Linked DNA regions of Saccharicrinis fermentans DSM 9555 = JCM 21142. The protein of the gene in region 2 binds, or shares a complex with, the protein of the main gene of each other region. Links are inferred from orthologs where the notes say so. Each region holds a gene or a part of one and is shown on either strand. Other genes may lie near its edges. The genes, in order: meaB and scpA.

Region 1 (3,247 bases), 660 kb from region 2 along the record:
ATCTATGTTTGACAGGTGTGAGTTATTAGTTCAGTAACTCGGACAATTTATGACTAAGAGCTTCTCCTCTTAGATTTTTAGCAATGATCTTTCCTTCTTTGTCAAGTAATAAGGTGAAAGGAATGCTTGTAACACCATAAGTGTTGGCTGTATTGCCTTCTCCGTCGATTACTTGTGTCCATACTAGCCCATCGTCTTTAATGGCTTTTTTCCATGCATCCTGGTCTCTGTCTAATGACACGCTTAATACTTCAAATCCTTTTGCAGCGAACTCGGCATAAGCATTAATAACATTGGGGTTTTCTTCGCGACAAGGCTTGCACCATGAAGCCCAAAAGTCAACCAAAAGATATTTGCCCTTGAACGAAGAAAGAGTTACTTCGTCACCATTAACAGACTGTAGAGTAAAGTCTGGAGCAATGGCGCCTATTTCGGTGGCCATGGCAGCAGCGGCTGCTTTTTCCATTGGTTCCAAGGCTTTTTTCAAATTGGTAACATACTTACTGTCACCTAAATTGGCTTCGAATTCAGCGGTAAGGGCTTTAAATTCTTCCATGTCGAATTCGCTAATAGCCTGCATAGCCATATAGGCACCTACAATGCTGTTGGTGTTGTTTTTGATAAAATCAAGAAAATAGGCTTTTTGTTCTTCCATCAATTCATTTGCCTCATCGCGTAGCGCTTGTTGTGAAGCCTGATCTCCAGCTCCCATCGCTTTTTGATATTCAGAGTTGATTTCTTCTAAACGTGTTTTTCCCGGAACTTTATTGACAAAGCTGGTGTACACATCCGTAATGTCTGAGCCAGAAACAACTGCTTCCTGCATATTGTTGGCATTGGCTTCGATGTTAATGTTGGCATTCTCGCCAAAGAACACAATAGGAGTATTGTTGTTTTCAACAAAAATTAAATATAATTCAGGCTCATCTACAGTTCCTGTAAAGGTAAACTTGCCCTCTACGATATCAGCTGTGTCCAATGATGCAGGCCTTCCGTCCACTATGTTCTTTAAGATCGCTTTCCCTTCGGTAACACCTTCGATAGTACCGTTGATAGTGAAAGTTGTTGGCTGACAAGCAGCGAAAATAATGGCCATCATTGCCACTAAAAAAATGTTTTTCATTCTGATTCTTTTTAAGGGTAAGCTTATTTATACCCGGTTGAAAATACTTATTGGTTTATTTTATTGAAATATTTATTTAGCAACTCTTGGGCTGCCTTAAACGAACTTATCTCGTCGTTTAATACTTTTTGTTTGTACGATTCTGTTAATGTTGCTAATTCAGGATTGTTGTAAAAGTTGGATTTTAAATTTTCGTTGATTGATTCGAACATCCAGTATTGCGACTGTTCATTTCTTCGGTACGAAAAATATCCGTTTTTGTTTGTCTTTTCAACGTATTCTTTTACCATGTCCCATATCTCATTTATCCCTGTTTTTTCAAGAGCCGAACAAGTTTCAACCCTGGGTATCCACCCTGATTGTGTAGGTGGAAAAAGGTGAAGTGCACTGGCGTATTCTGTCTTGGCCAAATTGGCGCGATGAATATTGTTGCCATCTGCTTTGTTGATAACGATGGCATCGGCCATCTCCATGATGCCGCGTTTAATACCTTGTAGTTCGTCACCTGCACCAGCCAGCATGATCAATAAAAAGAAATCAACCATGGAATGTACGGCTGTTTCTGATTGACCTACTCCTACGGTCTCAATAAAAATAGTATCAAATCCAGCTGCCTCACATAGTATTATTGTTTCTCGTGTTTTGCGGGCAACACCACCCAGTGAGCCCGCGGAGGGTGAAGGACGGATGTATGCGTTAGACTGAGAGGAAAGCTCTTCCATGCGTGTTTTGTCACCTAGAATGCTTCCTTTGGATCTTTCGCTGCTGGGATCAATGGCCAGAACGGCCAGCTTTCCGCCTTGTTTTATAATATGCATTCCTAATGCTTCTATAGCTGTACTTTTTCCTGCTCCAGGAACCCCTGTAATACCCAAACGAATGGACTTCCCAGAATAGGGTAGGCATTTTTCTATGACCTGCTGGGCCACCTTATGGTGATCCGGGCGGGCACTTTCCACAAGGGTAACCGCTTGGCTCAATAAGGTAATGTCACCTCTGCGGATGCCTTCGAAGAATTCATCAACGCTGGGTAATTTCCTTTTTTTCTGTAGGAATCGTTGAGCCGCATCTGCGTTAACCGTCTCAACATTCTCTACTCCCTTATTAACGTTTAAGTTACTATAAAGGGCGTCATTTTCAATATGATGATGGTCGTCGTTAATCATTGCTGCAATAAATTTGTTGCGAATTTACATTAAATCCACATTAATTGTCACTTTTTTAAGCAAAAAACGGAACGCCTCATACTGGAAGGTGTTCCGTTTTTATATTCATTTGTAGCCTTTCGTTATCAAATGATATTACTTGGTAACAGTACCTTGTATTCTCAAAAGTGTGCTGCTGGCCAAAGGATCGTTGGTAATTACTGTAATTGATTTATTTTGGCGACCGCTTTTGCCGGCTGAATTAAACTCTGCAGTAATCGCTGTTTTTTCTCCAGGTGCAATAGTTGTTTTTGCTGGCTTAATAGCTGTACACCCGCACGATGCTTTTACCTTACGGATTAATAAATCTGATTTTCCTGTGTTGGTAATATAATAAGTGTGTTTGGCTTTTTCTCCTTGCTTAATCTCACCAAAGTCAAATATTTTATTGTCTACACTTATTTTTGCTGCTTTTGCTTTTTGTTCTTGGCTCCAGCTAGAAAAATCTTCCTGGATATTGGCATTGACACTGATGCGGTTTTTATAATTTGTTTCGCCGTTGATTTTTAAAAATACCTGATCGTATACAAAGCCCCAATCATTTTTGATAGCTGCATTATAAGTTGCGGTAATATTTCCTTTCTCACCGGGTTTAAATGTATTGATATTGCTCCCTGATGAATTGTCCTGATGCTTGGCTACCAAACTAATATGTTTCGGTACTCGGTCAAAATCTAAAGTAATGGTTTGATCGGAGGTGTTGACAAATTCAATGGTTTCACTCTTTTTTTCTTTGGGTTGTATGCGCGTGAAACTAATGTGTGTGGTTTTAAAACGCAAGGGGCCTACCTCTCTTGGGTAAATATCTTCCAGCGTCTTGGGACGAGGTGTTACATTGCCTGTGATTCTTAAAACCGTATTGGGGTTCGCGGTATTGGCTGTTACTGTAATGGTTTTATTAAAGTTTCCAGGACGATTT
Region 2 (3,250 bases):
GGTATAATCCTTTGATGATGAAAGTGAAAATTATTTTGGCGATGATGGTTTCTTTGGGAACCATATGTATGTTTGCCCAACAAAACACAACGACGAAAAGAAAAAAGATATATTGTTTTTTAAGCAATGATATTAATAAAAATGTGTCCAACAAAGATACCTTGGTATTTATAAAGGGAATGGATAGGCAGAAAGCGAGTATTAATCTGAAAAGTACTTCTCAGTTTGTAATTGATTACCATGTGGTGCTGGACACTGTTGTAAAACGTATGTCTGATGGGAGTTACGTGGAGAAAATTGTAGCGAAATCGGATCAGATAAATGGATTTTGGAAATCTAAAGATCCTGTTACTCAAGTTGAATTGATATTTAATGATGATGTAATAAATGATTATGATATTAAGGAAGAAGGCGAACGGATTTATTTTATAAAAAGATAAAATATTGAATTGCGCGTATAATGAAAAAGCCATCCCGGTTCTTCGGGATGGCTTTTTTGTATTAGAATTTTAGAAAATACGACTATTTAGTCTGCTGCTTGAAGTAATAGATTCAAGATTTCGGTAGCAGCTTTAGATACAGATGTTCCAGGTCCAAAGATAGCTACGGCTCCTGCTTTGTAAAGGAAATCATAATCTTGTGCGGGAATTACACCACCACAGATAACCATGATATCTTCACGTCCTAGTTTCTTAAGTTCCGCAATGATCTGAGGAACTAAAGTCTTATGACCTGCAGCTAATGAAGAGACTCCCACTACGTGAACGTCATTTTCAACAGCTTGTTTGGCCGATTCGGCAGGAGTCTGGAATAATGGTCCCATATCCACGTCGAAACCTATGTCAGCGTATCCTGTTGCTACTACTTTGGCACCACGGTCATGACCGTCTTGTCCCATTTTAGCCACCATAATACGAGGTTGACGACCTACTTTCTCTGCAAACTGCTTGGCTAAACCACAAGCTTTTTCAAACTCTTTGTCTTTTCCTGCTTCGCTGGAATAAACACCACTAATAGAACGGATCACAGCTTTATATCTACCTACGATTGTTTCACATGCATCAGAAATTTCACCTAGCGAAGCACCTTTTTGAGCAGCATCAACTGCTAATTCAAGCAAGTTGCCTTTTTCTGTTTCTACAGCTTTGGTGATGGCAGCAAGCGCGGCTTGACAGTCTTCTTCGTTACGCTCAGCTTTTAATTGTTTTAAGCGTTCTATTTGAGAAAGACGTACAGCAGAGTTGTCAATATCCAAAATGTCGATTGGATCTTCTTTTTCCAAACGATATTTGTTGGTACCTACAATGGTCTGTGTTCCGGCATCAATTTTTGCTTGCGTGCGCGCCGCAGCTTCTTCGATACGCATTTTAGGTACACCACTCTCAATGGCTTTTGCCATTCCACCTAGCTCTTCAACTTCTTCAATTAATGCCCAGGCTTTCTCTACTAGTTCGTTGGTCAATGATTCAACATAGTAAGAACCGGCCCATGGATCAACCGATTTGGTGATTTGCGTTTCTTCTTGGATGTAAATTTGTGTGTTACGAGCAATACGTGCAGAGAAGTCTGTAGGTAATGCAATAGCCTCATCAAGCGCATTGGTGTGTAACGACTGTGTATGTCCAAGGGCAGATGCCATGGCTTCGATACAAGTACGACCTACGTTGTTGAATGGATCTTGCTCTGTTAATGACCACCCTGAAGTTTGTGAGTGCGTACGTAAAGCCAATGATTTGGGATTCTTAGGATTGAATTTTTTTACAATCTTAGCCCATAACATACGGCCTGCTCGCATCTTAGCAATCTCCATAAAGTGGTTCATGCCGATAGCCCAGAAAAAGGATAAGCGAGGTGCAAAGGCATCGATGTCCATTCCTGCATTAACACCGGCACGTAGGTATTCTAAACCATCGGCTAATGTATATGCTAACTCAATATCTGCAGTTGCACCCGCTTCTTGCATGTGGTAACCTGAGATAGATATAGAGTTGAACTTAGGCATGTTTTTAGATGTGTACTCAAAGATATCAGCAATGATTTTCATGGAGAATTTTGGTGGGTAGATGTAAGTGTTACGCACCATAAATTCTTTTAGAATATCATTCTGGATTGTTCCGGAAAGCTCTTCCAACTTAGCGCCCTGCTCTAAGCCTGCTACAATATAAAAGGCCAATACCGGTAGAACGGCTCCGTTCATGGTCATGGATACCGACATTTTATTTAATGGAATACCATCAAATAGAATACGCATGTCCTTGATAGAGTCGATCGCTACACCTGCTTTACCTACATCTCCTTCTACTCGTTCGTGGTCTGAATCGTAACCACGGTGTGTGGCCAAGTCAAATGCAACAGACAATCCTTTTTGTCCGGCAGCAAGGTTTCTTTTATAAAAGGCGTTGGATTCCTCCGCAGTGGAAAATCCAGCATACTGACGAATAGTCCATGGACGCATGGCATACATACCTGAGTATGGTCCGCGTAGGTATGGAGGAAGACCTGCTGCATAATTTAAATGCTCCATTCCTTCCAAGTCGGTTGCTGAGTATACACTTTTTACAGGGATGCGTTCTGGGGTTACCCAGTCTTTTTTTATCCCATGTTTTTTCTCCCACTCTTTGGCTTTAACACCACCACAAGGAGAACTTTTTTTGAAATCTATATTTTTAAAATCTGGTCTTGCCATTTTGTTTTAGATTATTAGATGAACACTGAGGTGCAGTGAAACAGAAAGAAATGTTTATTTATTTCTGTGTTGCTGACTCCGTGTTCGATTTACAAACCTAGTTCTTTACTAAATCCTTGAAGTGTTTCAAGAACGTTAGAGCGTACATTAATAAAATTAGTGATGCCTTGTGCTTTGAGATCGTCAGTGCATTTGGGTGCGCCGGCAACTACAAAGATAGCGTCTCCATTAATAGCTTTAAAGGCTGCTGGAGCAGCATCTACATATTCGTCATCTGATGAGCAAAGAACAATAATATCGGCTTTGGCAGCCTTGGCGGCTTCAACTCCGGCTTCAACAGTATCAAAACCGTTGTTGTCAATAATCTGATAACCAGCACAGGCAAAAAAGTTCGCAGAGAACTGTGAACGTGCCAAACGCATATTCAGATTACCATAAGTAAGCATAAACACTTTAGGTGTTTTACCTGATTTTTCAGTGGCTAGACGAAGGGCCTCAAACTCTTCGGCACCACGGAACCTGACAATAGGCTCAATGACAACATCACCTGATGAACATTTGTCA

Evidence for each region.
Region 1: the proteins of scpA (region 2) and meaB are in contact, whole or in part, in a crystal structure (PDB 8DPB), measured with the Methylorubrum extorquens proteins. The link is inferred for Saccharicrinis fermentans DSM 9555 = JCM 21142 from one-to-one orthologs. Residues at the interface, in SOR27001.1 of Methylorubrum extorquens: Glu577, Glu578, Asn579, Asp580, Gly581, Arg582, Arg583, Arg585, His596, Ala604, Ser605, Ala608, Asp609, Gly611, Phe612, Asp613, Val614, Asp615, Ile616, Gly617, Pro618, Leu619, Glu625, Arg628, Gln629, Val631, Glu632, Asn633, Asp634, Glu661; in SOR26638.1 of Methylorubrum extorquens: Arg20, Ala21, Ala24, Arg25, Thr28, Ser32, Arg33, Arg34, His37, Thr98, Gly99, Gly100, Ser101, Ile102, Leu103, Lys106, Thr107, Ala110, Ala113, Ile114, Asp115, Arg116, Ala118, Phe119, Ile120, Arg121, Pro122, Pro124.

What each region holds. Positions count from the first base shown.
Region 1 is NZ_KI912107.1:3,413,659-3,416,905, reverse strand. The notes cover bases 231-3,142. They hold meaB (methylmalonyl Co-A mutase-associated GTPase MeaB), read right to left. Parts: upstream 2,290-3,142; coding sequence 1,171-2,289; downstream 231-1,170. Other genes in these bases: CYTFE_RS0113895 (DUF1573 domain-containing protein), read right to left, coding at 2,425-3,142; CYTFE_RS0113905 (TlpA disulfide reductase family protein), read right to left, coding at 231-1,123. Also shown: more of CYTFE_RS0113905, read right to left, coding at 26-230; more of CYTFE_RS0113895, read right to left, coding at 3,143-3,247. UniProt on the Escherichia coli protein: Binds and hydrolyzes GTP. Likely functions as a G-protein chaperone that assists AdoCbl cofactor delivery to the methylmalonyl-CoA mutase (MCM) ScpA and reactivation of the enzyme during catalysis.
Region 2 is NZ_KI912107.1:4,078,515-4,081,764, reverse strand. What follows is about bases 107-3,021. They hold scpA (methylmalonyl-CoA mutase), read right to left. Parts: upstream 2,687-3,021; coding sequence 527-2,686; downstream 107-526. Other genes in these bases: mutA (methylmalonyl-CoA mutase small subunit), read right to left, coding at 2,776-3,021; CYTFE_RS0116625 (hypothetical protein), read left to right, coding at 107-440. Also shown: more of CYTFE_RS0116625, read left to right, coding at 15-106; more of mutA, read right to left, coding at 3,022-3,250. UniProt on the Escherichia coli protein: Catalyzes the interconversion of succinyl-CoA and methylmalonyl-CoA. Could be part of a pathway that converts succinate to propionate.